2 regions of the Nocardioides koreensis genome follow, and region 2 is predicted to be linked to the other one. Evidence: riboswitches for the same ligand, from Rfam matches in the RefSeq annotation. Region 2 holds a riboswitch; the other holds the start of a gene.
What was found. Region 2 has a riboswitch for cyclic di-AMP ahead of ABD268_RS17300 (C40 family peptidase). Riboswitches for the same ligand answer to the same signal wherever they lie in the genome.

Region 1: linked by a shared signal. The riboswitch ahead of ABD268_RS13220 (C40 family peptidase) and the one ahead of ABD268_RS17300 (C40 family peptidase) in region 2 are both predicted to bind cyclic di-AMP.

The regions. Positions count from the first base shown of each region.
Region 1 is NZ_BAAAQR010000007.1:198,137-206,093, reverse strand. Features, by position in the region: gene ABD268_RS13230 (M48 family metallopeptidase) at 1-121, opposite strand, end outside; gene ABD268_RS13225 (hypothetical protein) at 118-1,326, opposite strand; gene ABD268_RS13220 (C40 family peptidase) at 1,364-2,338, opposite strand; cyclic di-AMP (ydaO/yuaA leader) riboswitch at 2,376-2,535, opposite strand; gene ABD268_RS13215 (hypothetical protein) at 2,700-2,906, opposite strand; gene ABD268_RS13210 (NYN domain-containing protein) at 2,995-4,305, opposite strand; gene ABD268_RS13205 (hypothetical protein) at 4,308-4,562, opposite strand; gene ABD268_RS13200 (DEDD exonuclease domain-containing protein) at 4,675-6,456, shown strand; gene ABD268_RS13195 (Lrp/AsnC family transcriptional regulator) at 6,467-6,745, shown strand; gene ABD268_RS13190 (hypothetical protein) at 6,748-7,374, shown strand; gene trpD (anthranilate phosphoribosyltransferase) at 7,376-7,957, opposite strand, start outside.
Region 2 is NZ_BAAAQR010000012.1:357-8,313, reverse strand. Features, by position in the region: gene ABD268_RS17335 (IclR family transcriptional regulator) at 1-67, opposite strand, end outside; gene ABD268_RS17330 (DEAD/DEAH box helicase) at 98-1,861, opposite strand; gene ABD268_RS17325 (DUF3039 domain-containing protein) at 1,912-2,175, opposite strand; gene ABD268_RS17320 (YqgE/AlgH family protein) at 2,223-2,780, opposite strand; gene ABD268_RS17315 (hypothetical protein) at 2,847-3,371, opposite strand; gene ABD268_RS17310 (TetR/AcrR family transcriptional regulator) at 3,509-4,189, shown strand; gene ABD268_RS17305 (DUF3048 domain-containing protein) at 4,190-5,203, opposite strand; gene ABD268_RS17300 (C40 family peptidase) at 5,320-5,844, opposite strand; cyclic di-AMP (ydaO/yuaA leader) riboswitch at 5,854-6,035, opposite strand; gene ABD268_RS17295 (SDR family NAD(P)-dependent oxidoreductase) at 6,164-6,931, opposite strand; gene ABD268_RS17290 (HIT family protein) at 7,145-7,570, opposite strand; gene ABD268_RS17285 (hypothetical protein) at 7,671-7,957, opposite strand, start outside.

The DNA of each region.
Region 1 (7,957 bases), on a different contig from region 2:
CCGGGGGCGGGGTGCCGCCGGGGACCGGCTGCCAGGGCACCAGCCACACGGCCAGCGCCACGAACGCGACCGCGCCGACGAGGAGGACGGCGAGCGACGTCCGCCGGTCAGCGTGGTTCACGACGCCAAGTCTGACAGCCCCTGCCGCCACTGCTGGGTCAGCTGCCCCACGCCCAGCCCGAACGTCGAGCGCAGCGCCGGTCCGAGGGCCGCCCCGTGGTCGACCCGCTCGTAGAGCCGCACCAGTGCCGCCTCGCCGCCGCTGGCGGCGAGCAGCCGGCAGGCGAACCACGCGCTCTCGTACGTCGCCCCGAGGTGGGTGGTGGTCGTGTCGAACTCGGCCGCACCGGGGAGCCGGGCGGGCGGGCCGTGGCGGCGGACCTGCCGGATGACCTGACCGGCCGTCGTGGTCAGCGGCAGGTCGACGTCTCGCAGGGCCACGTAGTCGGCGAAGCCCTCCAGCAGCCACAGCGGCAGGTTGCTGGTGGCGGCCCCGGTGGCGACGTGGACGGCCTCGTGGCTCATCACGACCTGGGCCCCCTGCGGTCGCAGCGAGTCGAACACGTCGGGGTTGACGAAGACGTGCACCGGCGAGCCGGGCGCCAGCGAGCCGTCGACCGTGGAGGTGACGGCGGCGATGTTGGCGTACTCCCCCGGATCGGCGTCCAGCGTGGCGTCGAGGTCGTGGGCCGACGCCGGGACCTCGACGACCAGGCCCGAGCGCCAGCGCGGCAGCACCCGGCGCACCACCGGCACCGCGGTCCGGGCGCGGCGGGCGTAGGCGTCCGCCTCGCCGGCCGGGCCGGCCACCATCACCAGCGTCGCCGGGGTGCGCCGGACCTCGAGGCGGGAGGCCAGCCACAGGGGGGTCCGCCGACCACCGCCGCCGAACCCGGCCACGGCGACCCCGCCGTCGCGGGGCACGAACCGGACGGTGACCTCGGCTCGCGCGGGCCGGGCGTCGAACCCCGCGAACCGCCAGGTCGCGTCCACCGCGGCCGCCCAGGACCCGTCGTCGGCGACGCCGCCCTCCTCGTCGACGTAGCGCACCGAGAAGTCGCGCACGTGCAGCGCGCGGGCGTTGTCGACCACCGCGGTCAGCAGCGACCCGGCGTGCTCGTCGCCCCGGGGCGCGAGCGCCCGGGCGGCGCCGGCGTCCCCGGCGACGACCGCGTCCTCGAGGTCGTGCAGCGCAGCCGCGGCCAGCGACGGCTGGGCCTGGGGCGCGGCCGGGCGCCGCTGGCCGGCGACGTAGGGGTCGCAGTCGAGCACCGACCAGGTGACCAGGCCGGCGACCAGCAGCAGGGACAGCGAAAGGCCGGCCACCCACCAGAGGGGGCGACCGGCCTTCGCACGGACGGGGTCAGCCAGGGCGGACCGCACCGACGTACGGCATCGCGTGCAGGCTGGTGACCTTCACGCCGGCGCTGGGGTTCTCGGCGTTCACGATCATGCCGTTGCCGATGTACATGCCGACGTGGCTGATCGGGCTGTAGTAGAACACCAGGTCGCCCGGCATCAGCTCGGACTCCGCGACGTGCGGGCCGGAGTTGTACTGGGCGCTGGACGAGTGCGGCAGCGCGACGCCGGCCTGGGCCCAGGCCATCATCGTCAGGCCCGAGCAGTCCCAGGCATCCGGGCCGGCCGCGCCGTAGACGTACGCGTCGCCGACCTGGGCCATGGCGAACTGGACCGCGGCAGCGGCGTTGCCGGAGGCGGCCACCGGCGGGGTCCGGGGGGCGGCGCTGCGCGAGGTCAGGGCCTCGCGCTGCTCGGCCTCGAGCTTGCCGAGCAGGGACTTCGCCTCGGCCAGCTTGTCGTCGATCGTGGCCTTCTCGTCGGCGAGCTTCTTCTTCGTCGCCGCGACCTCGGCCGCACGCTTCTCCGTGGCCTCGCGCCGGATGTCCAGCGCCTTGAGCTCGGTGGAGTAGTCCGCGAACAGCTGGCCCTGGAGGTCGTCGAAGGCCGACATCGTCGACAGCTGCGCGAGGAAGGACTTGGGGTCGTCGGAGACCACGACCTGACCCACCGCGGAGAGGCTCTCGCCCTCGTACTGGCGGACGATCGAGTCCTTGACCTGCTCCTGGACGGCGCCGAGGCGGTCGTCCTGACGGCGCTGGTCGGCCTTCAGGGAGCCCATGTCGTGGCGCAGGTCCTTGAGCTCGAGCTTGGCGTCGTTGTACCGCTCCGAGGCCTGCTCGGCCTGGTGGTACAGCGTGTCGACCCGAGACTTCACGTCATCGATGTCCGGCTCCGCCTGCGCGGGGGACGAGGGAACGACCCCGACCACGGCCGCGAGGGCCAGTCCGGACACTGCGGCGCCGAATGGGCGCGCCATGATTCGCTTCCGACCGTTCAGCACGAGCGGGCGGTCTCCCTTGCGTGTCGTACGCCTACCGGGTGAGCTGACGGGTTCGGGCACGACAGGCCCTACTCCCGCTCCTCGGCGACACAGGTGCCGCCGCCTTGCGGGAGATTCACCCCAGGTGGGTTGGTTCCCCGGCTCCCAGGCCTCCGAGACGGCCTGGAACTCGACGCAGTGCCCGCGTAGATCCGGTCTGATCCACTTTCACGGACACCTGAGCGCCACACACTAGTGGCGCGAGAGCGCCACCATCAAACTTTCATCCCCAAGTTTCGGGGTGTTTCTCGCCACCCACGTGGTCAATTCGGGGGAAATGTCACATCCGTCACTCCGGTCACGCCGACTCGATCTCGATGCCGGGCAGGGACTGCACGAGCCGGAGCGGAGGCACCAGGCCTCCCTCGGCCAGGACGTCGAGCGCGCGGCGCTCGTCGTCGTCGAAGGTCAGCTCGGGCGGCGGCCCGAGCAGCACGGTCACCACGCAGTCGTGGCACGCCAGCCCACGCACCACGCAGCTGTCGCAGTCGATTCGTGTCGTCATGTCCTCGACGCTCCCAGCAGCCACCGACAGCCCGGGCCGGGCTCGGCCCGCCACGGCGTGTCGCGACGTACGCCGGAGCCGCCCGGGCTCAGCTGAGCAGGCCGATGAGCGCCTCGGCGGAGTGGCTGCGGGCCCCCGCCCGCGCCACGTCGGTGGCGACCTCGCGGTCGCTGCTCACGACCGCCACCACGCGCCCGGACGGCTCGGCGGCCACCAGGTCGCGGATCACGTCGTCGGCGATCACACCCTCGGGGCTGAACACGACCTTGACCCCGCGTGGCGCCTGGGCGACCGTGCGCGCGGAGGCCGCGGCCGCGTCGAAGACGACGGTGGTCTCGACACCGAGCCTGGCCACCAGCGGCGCCAGTCCGGCCAGCAGCCTGATCCGCTGCGCCTCCAGCGGCGACGTCGGCCAGGCGGTCTTGCTCACGTTGTACCCGTCGACGATCAGCCGGGCGCGCGGCATGCCGAGCACCCGCTCCAGGAGCGCGGGGCTGCTCGACGCCGCGGCCGTGGCTCCGGCCCTCGCCGCGCCCGCCCGGACCAGGTCGGCCTCGACCCGGTCGCCCGGCGCCCCCTCGACGCTCGGCAGCGCCAGCTCCCGTCGCAGTCCGGACGCCGCGTCGATCACGGTGTCGAGCAGCAGCCGCGCGCGCAGCGACGCCTCGTCCCGGTCGGACCGGGCCGCGCGTCGGTCGGCCGACGCCTCGGCCTCGAGCTGGGCCACCTGGGCCCGCAGCCGGCGCAGCTCCTTGTCCTGGCCGGCGGCCTGGGCCGAGGCCGTGCGCTGCGCCTCCTCGACCGCCCGCTGCTGCTCCTCGAGCGCGGCCCGGGCCGCACGCTCGGCGGCGCGGGACTCCCCCAGCTTGCGCCGCAGGGAGGCGTTCTCGTTCTTGTACTCGTCGACCTGGGCGCGGTTGCGGGCCCGCAGGTCGCGCACGGCCTGCTCGGCGTCGGCGAGCTTGTCCCGCAGCCGGGCGACCTCGGCGGCCTCCCGCTCCACGGCGTCCGGCCGCTCCCGCAGCCGGTCCGCCGCGGCGTGGAGCACCTCCTCCCAGCCCTCGGGGCGCACCAGCCAGGCGGCAGCCGCGACCTCGGCGGGGTCGGCGCCCTCGTCGCCGCCGGCGAGCCCCGGCAGCGCGTCCGCGTCGTACGACGTGCGGGCGGCGACCTGGGTGCCCACGCGCTCGCGGAGCTCGTCGTCGGCCTCGAGGGCGGCGGCGATCGCCGAGCCACCCAGGCGGGCACGGCGCTGCGGCGCGAATCCGGCGACCCGGCGCAGCGCAGGCGGCAGCCGAACCACGTCGGGCAGCGCGTCGGCGGCGAGCGCCACGACCCGCGTGCGCACGGCGCCGGGCAGCCCGCCGAGGGTGAGCGGGGGCCGGGACACGGCAGTCACCGTCAGCCGCTCGCCGGCTCGTCGACGGCCTCGGTGCGCGCCACGACCTCGATCGCGTCGTCCCGGCCGCACCAGCGGCACACCACGGACGCGACCGACTCCGACTCGACCTCGGTCTCCTCGACCAGGTGCTCCCCGGCGAGGTCGAAGTGCCAGAACTCGCGGGTCCGCCGGGTGCGCGTCACGTCGAAGCGGGTGAGGTTGCCGCAGCCGGAGCAGCGCCAGCGGTGTCCCGCGTCGGGGATCACGGTGCTCACGGGCCTCCTCGGTGGTCCGGTCGGGTCTGTCGCCGGGTGGCGGTGCTCTCACGACCACCCTAGTCCGCGCGCCGCGGCCGGATTGTCGGTGCTCGCCTCTAGCGTCGACGACATGAGCAGCGCCGTTCAGGGTGCGCCTTCCCGATGGGAGTCGCAACGCAGTTTCGACGAGCTGGGGCGTCCACTGCGCGACATCACCTTCTGCGTGGTCGACCTCGAGACGACCGGCGGCTCGGCGCAGGGCGGGTCGATGATCACCGAGATCGGAGCGGTGAAGGTGCGTGGCGGGGAGGTGCTCGCCGAGTTCCAGACCCTCGTCAACCCCCACACCGAGATCCCGGCCTTCATCGCGGTCCTGACCGGCATCAGCAACACGATGGTCTCCGACGCGCCGTCGATCGAGTCCGCGCTGCCGGCGTTCCTCGAGTTCGCGGCCGGCACCGTGCTCGTCGCCCACAACGCCCCGTTCGACGTGGGCTTCCTCAAGCACTTCGCCGAGCAGCAGGGCCGCCCGTGGCCACGGTTCGAGGTGCTCGACACGGCCAAGCTCGCGCGCCGGGTGATCACCCGCGACGACGCGCCGAACTGCAAGCTCTCCTCACTGGCCCGCGTGTTCGGCTCCACGACCACCCCCAACCACCGGGCGCTGTCCGACGCCCGGGCCACCGTCGACGTGCTGCACGGGCTGATGGAGCGGCTCGGCGGCCTGGGGGTGCACACCCTGGAGGAGCTGCAGACCTTCTCCTCGAGGGTCACCACCGCCCAGCGCAAGAAGCGGCACCTCGCCGAGGCGCTCCCCCACTCGCCGGGCGTCTACCTCTTCCGCGACGACCGTTCCCGTGTCCTCTACGTCGGCACCTCCCGCGACCTGCGCACGCGGGTCCGCTCCTACTTCACCGCCTCGGAGACACGCTCCCGCATGGGCGAGATGGTGGGCCTGGCCTCGACGGTGGACGGGATCGAGTGCGCCACCGCCCTCGAGGCCGAGGTCCGCGAGCTGCGGTTGATCGCCGAGCACAAGCCGCGCTACAACCGGCGCTCCCGGTTCCCCGAGAAGGTGCACTTCGTCAAGCTGACCCGGGAGCCGTGGCCGCGGCTCTCACTGGTGCGCCGGGTGCTCGACGACGAGGCCGACTACCTCGGCCCGTTCGCCTCGAAGAAGTCGGCCGAGAAGTGCCTCTCCGCCCTCCACGACACGTTCCCGGTGCGCCAGTGCTCGGACCGGCTGTCCCGCGAGCCCTCCCGCGCGGCCTGCGTGCTCGCCGAGATGGGCCGCTGCCTGTCCCCGTGCGACGGCAGCGTCGACGCCACGACGTACGCCGCGGTCGTGCGGCAGCTGCGCGACTCGCTGCTGCGGCGGCCGGACGAGGTGGTCGAGGCCATCAATGCCCGGATGGCCGCGCTCGCGGCCGACGAGCGCTTCGAGGAGGCCGGCATCCACCGCGACCGGCTCGCCGCCTTCGTCCGCGCGGCCGCCCGCACCCAGCGGCTCTCGGCGCTGACCCGGTGCCCCGAGGTGGTGGCCGCCCGGCGCGAGGACGACGGGCGCTGGGCCGTCCACGTCGTCCGGTTCGGCAGGCTGGCCGCCGCCGGCACGATCCCGGCGGGGGCCGACGCGCACCAGTTCGTGGCCGAGCTGCGTGCCTGCGCCGAGACCGTCGCCGCGGCTCCCGGGCCGGTGCCCGCGGCGACGGCCGAGGAGACCGAGAAGGTGCTGCGCTGGCTCGAGTCCCCGGGCATCCGGCTGGTCGAGGTCGACGGCGAGTGGACCTGCCCGATCGCCGGCGCCACGCGACACCTCGCGATCCACGACGCGGTCAACCAGTCGCGGCTCTCCCTGGTGCCCTTCGACGACCGCCGCGGCCTCGCGCCGGTGCACCAGCCGGCCCGTTAGGGTGCTGCCCATGATCACCGCCATCGTCTTCGTCAAGGCCGACGTTGCCCGGATCCCCGAGGTGGCCGAGGGCATCGCCGCCCTCGAAGGCGTCAGCGAGGTCTACTCCGTGACGGGGCAGATCGACCTGATCGCGCTGGTCCGGGTCCGCAACCACGAGGACGTCGCCAGCGTGGTCGCCGACCGGCTGAACAAGATCCCCGGGGTGACCTCGACGGAGACCCACATCGCGTTCCGTGCCTACTCGCGGCACGACCTCGAGTCTGCGTTCTCCCTCGGTCTCGACTGAACGTGGCATGGCTCGGTGACCACTGGCTCGACATCCTGGGCTGGGGCGGCAGCGCCCTGCTGGTCTTCTCGCTGCTGCAGGCGCGGGTGCTGCGGTTCCGCACCCTCAACCTCCTCGCCTGCCTGATCCTGATCGTCTTCAACGCCCTCATCGGCGTCTGGCCGATGGTCGGCATGAACGCCGTGCTCAGCGTGATCAACGTCTGGTTCATCGTGCAGCTGGTGGGCCAGCGCCACGACGAGGCCGTCTTCGAGGCCGTCGAGGTCGGCACCGCCGACGAGTACCTCCGGCACGTGCTGCGCATCCACGGCGCGGACATCCTGCGCTTCCAGCCCGACCTCGTCTGGGACCCCGGCGACGAGGCGGGCCACGCCTTCGTGGTGATGAAGGGCGACGAGACGGTCGGCGTGGTCCTGCTCCGCGCCGAGGACCGGGTCGCGCGGGTGCTGCTCGACTACGTCACGCCGCGGTTCCGCGACTTCTCCCCCGGTGAGTTCGTGTGGCGCCGCAGCGGCCTGCTGCGCGACCACGGGTTCACCCGGGTGGTGACCCCTCCGGGGATGGTCGGGGCCTACTACGACCGGCTCGGGTTCCGTCCCGAGGGCGGGTCCTGGGTGCTGGAGCTGTAGCTCACCGCGAGGACGCGGCCACCCAGCGGTCGAGCGCCTGCTTGGCCGCGCCCGAGTCGATCGAGTCCCGGGCCCGCTCCAGCCCGACGGCCAGCGCCTCGTCCACGGGCACCGGCAGCGCGTCGTACACCGCGAGCGCGGCGGCCGCGTTGAGGAGCACGGCATCGCGCACGGCGTCCTGACGGCCGTCGAGCAGCCGACGCACCACCTCGGCGTTGTGGTCCGCGTCGCCACCGCGCAGCGCCTCGGTCGTGCTGCGCGGGAGGCCGAAGGTCGCCGGGTCGACCGTCACCGTGGAGACCTCACCGCCACGGACGACCCACACCGACGAGGTGGTCGTCGTGGTGAGCTCGTCGAGCCCGTCGTCGCCCCGGAACACCCAGGCGTCCACTCCGCGGCGCGCGAACACCCCGGCCATGACCGGTGCCATCCGGAGGTCGGCACAGCCGATCGCCTGCGCCGCGGGACGGGCGGGGTTGGTGAGCGGACCCAGGAAGTTGAAGGTGGTCCCGATGCCGAGCTCGCGGCGCGGCACGGCGGCGTGGCGCATCGCCGGGTGGAAGGCAGCGGAGAAGCAGAACGT
Region 2 (7,957 bases):
GGGCCGCGGCGAGGACGTCGAGCACGCGGAGACCGCGGTCGAGCGTCTGGGAGGTCTCGGCCGGCATGGCCTGAGTGTAGGGCCCGAGCCCGTCCCCTCAGGAGGACTTCCGGGCCGCCCACTCCCGGAGCCGGTCGATCCGCGCGTGCAGCTGGTCGGAGGTCGCCACCGCGGCCGCCGGCCCCCCGCACTCCTTGCGCAGCGCGGCGTGGGTGATGCCGTGCGCCTGCCCGGTCCGGTGGTGCCAGGCCGCGACCAGCCCGTTGAGCTCGCGGCGCAGCACCGCGAGCTGCTCGTGCGTGGACAGCTCCGAGACGGTGTCCGGCTCGGCGACCGGGGCCGACCGCTTCTGCTTGCGAGCGCGCTCGCTCTGCCGCGAGTGCAGCAGCTCCCGCACCTGGTCGGGCTCGAGCAGCCCGGGGATGCCGAGGAAGTCCATCTCCTCCTCCGACCCCACGTGCACCTCGCCGGAGTGGCCGAACTCGCCGCCGTCGTAGAGGACCCGGTCGAACGTCGCCTGCGAGCCGATCGCCTCGAAGGAGAACTCGAGCTCCGAGGAGGCCGCCTCGGAGGCGTTCGCCTGGGCGAGCAGGTCGTTCTCGGCGGCGAAGATGTCGCCCTCGTCGGTGATCTTCTTGCCCAGCACGTGATCGCGCTGGACCTCCATCTCGGAGGCGTGCCCGAGCAGGGTCGGCACCGAGGGCAGGAAGACCGACGCGGTCTCGCCGCGCTTGCGGGCCCGGACGAAACGGCCGACGGCCTGGGCGAAGAACAGCGGGGTGGAGTACGTCGTCGCGTAGACCCCGACGGCCAGGCGCGGCACGTCGACGCCCTCGGAGACCATCCGGACCGCGACCATCCACCGCGCCTCGTTCTCGCTGAACGTCGCGATCTTCTTGGAGCTGGCCTTCTCGTCGGAGAGCACGACGGTCGGCGCCTCGCCCGAGATCGCCCGCAGCAGCTTGGCGTAGGCGCGCGCCGACTCCTGGTCGCTGGCGATGACCAACCCGCCGGCGTCGGGCACGTGGCGGCGTACCTCCGAGAGGCGCTTGTCCGCGGCGGCCAGCACCGACGGCATCCACGACCCCGCGGGGTCCAGGGCGGTCCGCAGCGCCTGCGCGGTCATGTCCTTGGTGAGCGGCTCCCCCAGCCGGGCCGCGATCTCGTCACCGGCGCGGGTGCGCCACTGCATCTCGCCGGAGTAGGCCATGAACAGCACCGGGCGCACGACGTGGTCGGCGAGCGCGTGGGCGTAGCCGTAGGCGTAGTCCGCGACCGACCGTGGGATGCCGTCGTCGCCGGGCGCGTAGGTCACGAACGGGATCGGGTTCACGTCAGAGCGGAACGGCGTGCCGGTCAGCGCCAGCCGTCGGGCCGCGGGCTCGAACGCCTCGCGCACGCCCTCGCCCCACGACAGCGCGTCCCCCGCGTGGTGCACCTCGTCGAGGATCACGAGGGTCTTGAAGTTCTCGGTGCGGATCCGCATCGCGAGCGGGTTGACCGCGACGCCGGCGTAGGTGACCGCGATGCCGACGTAGTCCTTCGACGTCTTGCCCTTGCCCGCGGCGTACGTCGGGTCGATCGGGATCCCGGCCCGCGCGGCGGCCTCGGCCCACTGCACCTTGAGGTGCTCGGTGGGCGCCACGATCGTGATCCGGTCGATGAGCCGCCGACCGAGCAGCTCGGCGGCCACCGTCAGCGCGAACGTCGTCTTGCCCGCGCCCGGCGTCGCCACCGCGAGGAAGTCACGGGGCTGGTCGGAGAAGTACTTGTGCATCGCCGCCGCCTGCCAGGCGCGCAGCGAGGGTGCGGTGCCCCACGCCGCGCGGTCGGGGTACGCGGGCGGGAGTGCCGGGTCGATCTCGAGCTGGTCTGGGTCCTGGGGGGCGTGGTCCTGGAGGGGCCGTCCCGTCACTCGTCACCCTCGCCCGAGTCGTCCTTCATGGAGTCCCAGATCTCCTTGCACTCCGGGCAGACCGGGAACTTCTCCGGCGCCCGGCTGGGGACCCACACCTTGCCGCACAGCGCGACCACGGGGGTGCCCATCACCATGGCCTCGGTGAGCTTTTCCTTCTCGACGTAGTGCGAGAACCGCTCGTGGTCCCCGTCATCGGTCGGGACGGTACGTCGGTCCTCGCGGACGTCCGTGTCTGTCGAGAATCCGATGGTGGTCACGGGCCCCACTGTAGTTGAGGAAGCGGTCAGATCAGAGTCGACGCGGATCAGTTCAGGTCCGGGTCCACGGGACGTGTGGAGTGCCACGCCAGCTCGCCGGGCTGGCGCCGGAGCACGTCGCGCCACAGCTCGCCCGGGTCGATCCGGAACACGTCGAGGGGCTGCGACGGCACGACGTACCAGCTCCCCTCGGCGATCTCGCCCTCGAGCTGGGCGGCGCCCCAGCCGGCGTACCCGGCGAAGATCCGCAGCCCGTCCAGGCTGCCGTCGAGCAGCTCGACCGGGGTGTCGAGGTCGACCAGCCCGAGCCGGCCCGCGACCTCACGGAACCCGACGGGCACATCGTCCTCGCGCCGCAGCCTCGCGACGGCGAGCGCGCCCTCGGTGCTGACCGGGCCGCCGTGGAAGAGCACCTCGGGCTCGGCGACCACGTCGCGCCAGTCGGCCAGGACGTCGGCGACCGGGATCGCCGACGGCCGGTTGAGCACCACGCCGAGGGCGCCGTTCTCGTCGACGTCGAGCACGAGCACGACGGTGTCGGCGAAGTTCGGGTCGAGGAGGGCAGGAGTCGCCACGAGCAGCATCCCGGCGCTCACCTCGGTCATGCCTCCATCATCACCCACACGGCCGGGGGCGGCACCACCCTCGAGGAATCGGCGGCGGACGGCCGCTCAGGCAGCCAGCGCGGCCCTGATCCGGTCGAGCAGGCCGTGGCCGGTCGGCTCGGCGGCCGGGCGGATCGGCCGGTAGGTGGCGCGCGCCGTGTGCTCGATCGACTCGCCGACGCGGGCGGCGGTCGCGTCCTGCGCGCTGACCCGGCCGGCCATCACGGCGAGCAGGATGTGCTCCTTGGCCGCGGACTTGGTCATCATCGCCGCCATCGCGTCGTCGAGCGGCTCGTGGCGGTAGTGGTCGATGATCGCGCGGATCCCGGGCAGCTCGTCGGAGGTGGCGTGCCAGGCGGCGACCACCGCGCTCTCGAGCTCCATCGGCTGGTGCATGAGCTCGCGCTCGATCCGACCGGCCAGGCGGGTGTGCCAGCGTAGCTGCAGCGCGCCGAGCAGCGACAGCTCGTCGCCGAAGGTCTGCGCCACGCCGTCGACGTCCATGGGCAGGAGTCCGTCCCGGCGACGGTCGGCGGTGGCGATGACCGTGCGGAGGATCTCCCCGCGACGGTGAAAGGAATTCCAGGTCATGGTCGGCTCCTCGTCGTGTGTCACACGTACATACCGTGAGTACGTACCCACAGTACGGTGACGTACTCGCGGTATGCAAAGGCAACGCGCGGTGATCCCGGCCACGTGATCGAGGTGGCGGTACCTAGACTGCGCCAATGAGCAAGCCGTCGGTGTCCAAGCTGGTGCCCAAGGTGCCCCACGTCCCGGGGGCGAGCAGGCGCCAGCAGTACTCCGCGTCCACGAAGCGGGCCCTGGTCGACGTGGCCGAGGAGCTGTTCACCACCCACGGGTACGCCTCGACGTCCCTGGACGCCATCGTCGCGGGGGCGCAGGTCACCAAGGGCGCGCTCTACCACCACTTCAGCGGCAAGCAGGCGCTGTTCGAGGCGGTCTTCGAGCGGGTGGAGGCGGACGCCTCGCGCGCGATCCAGACCTCCCTGCGGGGGCACCAGGACCCGTGGGAGAAGGCCCGGGCCGGGCTGCGGGCGTTCCTCGGCGTCGTGCAGGAGCCGCGCTACCGCCGGATCGTGATCCAGGAGGGGCCCGCGGTGCTGGGCTACGAGCGCTACCGCGAGCAGGAGGAGCGCTCGACGTTCGCCAACGTCCTCGAGATCGTCCGCGCCGTGCTCAGCGCGGGGACGTGGGACCTCGACGAGGACATGCTCCAGACCTTCGCCCGGATCTTCTTCGGGGCGATGTCGTCCGCGGGCGAGTCGGTGTCGAGCGCGGACGACCCGATCGCCGCCGCGGCCAGGGTCGAGACGGCGATCGGGTTCATCCTCGTGGGCTTCCAGACGCTGGCGGACTCCGGCGTCGAGCTGCCCTCGAGCCTGTGACTACTTCTTGTAGGTGACGTTCCCGCCGTTGGACGGGACCAGCTCGATCCAGGTGTGACCGGCGGGCACGGTGAGCTTTCCGGCCTTGGTCGACAGCTGCAGCGGGGACTTCAGGTCGCCCTTCTTCCAGGTGCCCTTGACCAGCCGGCCGTCGTGGAAGAGCAGGGCCGCGCCGGAGCCGGTGAACTTCGTCTCGGGGACGTGGTTGCCGGCCGGGTCGAGGTAGCCCGCGTCACCGACCTGGACCCGCAGGACCAGCACGGTGTCGGCCGGGAACTCGTCGCCGTCCGCGGCGTAGGTGTTCTCGTTGACGTAGCCGCCGTCGCGGTAGCTCCAGTTCGTGGTGTGACCGCCCGAGAAGGACGCCGCGATGGTCTTCGCCGGCTGGCCCTTCGGCATGTCCTTGTCCCCGCCCCACGGCAGGTAGTCGTCGGGGCGCGCCTCGTCCTGCTTGATCGTCGAGGAGACCTCGCCGAGGTCGGCGAACAGGTTGTACGGCGCGCTGCGGCCGGAGTCGCGGTGGAGGCCCTTCGCGCCCTCCTGGAAGAACGTGATCCCGGCACCCTTGATCCGCGCGATCGTGCGGGCGGCCGCGCCGCTGGTGACGACGTCGGCGTCGACCGGCGAGACGATGCCGATGTCGCTGGCGCGCATCGAGCGCACCGGGCCGACCTCGCCCGGGACCTGCGAGTAGTAGAACGCCGCGAGCCGGGTGAGCCCGCCCTCGACCAGCTCCTCGACCACCATGTCGGCCTTGGAGAGGCCGATCTGGGGTGCGCTGGAGTAGGTGTTGTCCATCTTCGCGACCAGCACGGGGTGGTCCTGCGAGGCGCTCTGGTCACCGGAGACCGGCAGGCCGGTCAGCGGCCAGGTCGAGTCGAGCGTCGAACCACCAGCGACCTTCTGCGAGGCCGGCGAGCTGTCCTCCGAGGTGGTCTCGTCACCACCCCCACAGCCGGCCAGCACGAGGCTCGCGGCGATCAGGACAGCAGCGGGCAGGGGGGCACGGCGCACGATGGGCTCCGTTCGTGTAGTGAGATGGAGTCGACTTCAGTGTGCGGGGGGCCCTGACCGACCGACGGAAGGCGCGCCCGCTCCGACGATCGGTCAAGGTAGCAGCCCCGGACGGCTCAGCGGCCGCGCAGGGTGCCGGCGAACCAGGAGCTGGTCCACGGGACGGCGCGCTGGACCTTCTGGCCGGGCTTCGGCGAGTGCAGCATCACCGCGTGGTGGCCCTTGCCCCAGTGCAGGAAGATCCCGACGTGGTAGACGCCGCCGCCGTCGGCGAAGAACAGGAAGTCACCGGTCTTGAGCCGGCTCTTGGGGATGTGCCGGGCGTGCGCGGCCTGGGCGCTCGAGGTGCGGGGCACCGAGAGGCCGGAGTGCCGGTAGCTGAAGAACACCAGGCCGGAGCAGTCGAAGGCCTTCGGGCCGGCGGCGCCGTAGACGTACGGGTCGCCGATCTGGCGCAGCGCGAGGTTGCGGGCGTGCACGATCTTGGCGCTCTGGGACGGCGCGTGGTGGGCCTTGTGGTGAGCCTTGTGCGTGGCGGCGTCGGCCGTGGGGGCCGTGGAGACGCCGGCGGCCACGACGGCGGTGAAGAGACTGAGGAGGAGTGCGGGCAGCGCGATGAAGGCGCGCAGGCGTGCAGACATGGATCGGGCCTTTCCCACGCCTGTGAGGTGAGCTGTCGGGTTGGAGGTGGAAAGTCCTCTGCCTGCGCCGCCCGAGAAGCGCCGACTTCACCCCGAGCCGCACCCGAGGTGCGGCGGTGGAACCTGTGGGTCCCCCACTCCTGCCCTCGGTACGTCGGGGGAACGATGACCCGGGCGGGCAGGATTCGGCGTACCCGGGTTCGGTCGCGTTTGCGACGTCAGCACGTTAGGCAGAGCCCGACGGGCCGAACCACCGCGCTTCCCCCGTCTGGGGGACGATTTCGCCGGTCGAGCGACCGACGTCACAACGATCCGGTCGTCAGCCGAGCTTGGCGCCGCCGTCGACGTAGAGCGTCTGGCCGGTGATGTACGACGCCTCGTCGCTGCACAGGAAGGCTGCCGCGGCCGCGATGTCCTCGGGGTAGCCGACCCGCTTGACCGGGTTGGCCTCGGCGTTGAGCTTGCGGAACTCCTCGACGTCCATCTTCAGGCGCGCGGCGGTCGCGTCGGTCATCTCGGTCGCGATGAAGCCGGGGGCGATCGCGTTGGCGTTGATGCCGAAGGGGCCGAGCTCGATGCCGAGCGTGCGGGTGAAGCCCTGGACGCCCATCTTGGCGGCGGAGTAGTTGGCCTGGCCGCGGTTGCCCAGCGCCGAGACGCTGGAGAGGTTGAGGATCTTGCCGTACTTCTGCTCCACGAAGTGCTTCTGGGCGGCCTTGGTCATCAGGAACGCGCCCTTGAGGTGGACGTTCATGACCAGGTCCCAGTCCTCCTCGGTCATCTTGAAGAGGAGGTTGTCGCGGGTGATCCCCGCGTTGTTGACCAGGATGTGGATCCCGCCGAGCTCCTCGACCACCCGCGCGACGCCCGCGTCGACCGACTCGGCGCTGCTCACGTCACAGCCGATGCCGATCGCCTTGGCGCCGTCGGTCAGGGGGAGCCTGGCGGCCGACTCGGCGGCCGACGACTCGTCGAGGTCGATGATCGCGACCGAGGCACCCTCCTCGGCGAACCGCGTGGCGGTCCCGAAACCGATGCCGCGCGCGGCTCCCGTGACGACAGCGACGCGCCCGTCAAAACGGCCCATGACCTGACTCCTTGCCTCGGTGGTCGTGCTAGCTCGTTGGTCGACTTGTCTCGTTGGTCGACTTGTCTCGTTGGTCGACTTGTCTCGTTGGTCGACTTGTCTCGTTGGTCGACTTGTCTCGTTGGTCGACTTGTCTCGTTGGTCGACTTGTCTCGTTGGTCGAGCTTGTCGAGACCACACCCTAGGGCGTCGGCGACGGCACGGGACGGCGGGTCAGTCCGGCAGGTTCGGCAGCACGGCGCGCACGCGAGCGGCGTACTCAGCGCGCTCGGCGTCGTCGGCGTACTTGTGCCGCGGCCAGAAGAACCCCCGGAGGCCGTCACCCTTGGTGCGGGGCACGACGTGCAGGTGCAGGTGGGGCACGGACTGGCTGACCGTGTTGTTCATGGCCACGAACGAGCCCTCGGCGCCGAGGCCCTCGACCATCGCGGCCGCCAGTCGCTGACCGGCCGCCAGGAACGGGTCCCGCAGCTCCGCGGGCAGGTCCGGCAGCGTCACCACGTGCCGGCGCGGCACGAGCAGCGTGTGCCCCTTGAACAGTGGACGCCGGTCCAGGAAGGCGACCACGTCGTCGGTCTCGAGCACCAGGTCGGCCGCCACGGCGCCCGTGGCGATGGCGCAGAAGACGCAGTCGTCCATCAGCGCCGACCGATCTCGGGTCGCCGGTGCGAGAGGGGCGAACGGCGTGGCATGTGCGCAGGCTAAGGCCTTGTCGCGGCGAGTGAGACGGTCGCGTGGATCACCCGGGTGGGCAGGTCAGGGAGAGGACCTGCCCGTAGGACCCCGACCCGAACGGCCGGGCGACCTCGAGGAGACCCACGTGCACGGCAACACGTCGACCCTCTTCCCGGAGGCAGGGTGGCACGCTTCCTTCGCCGGTCCTGCCTCCGGAGCGCCACACCACGTCGTCGAGTCGAAAGGCAACCCTGTCGCCGTCCTCGGGGTCGAAGTAGCCGGACGGCACGTCTGCGGGGACCCTCTCGGCCTGGCCGCTCACGAGGTGCGGATGGTGAGCCGTCCACGGTG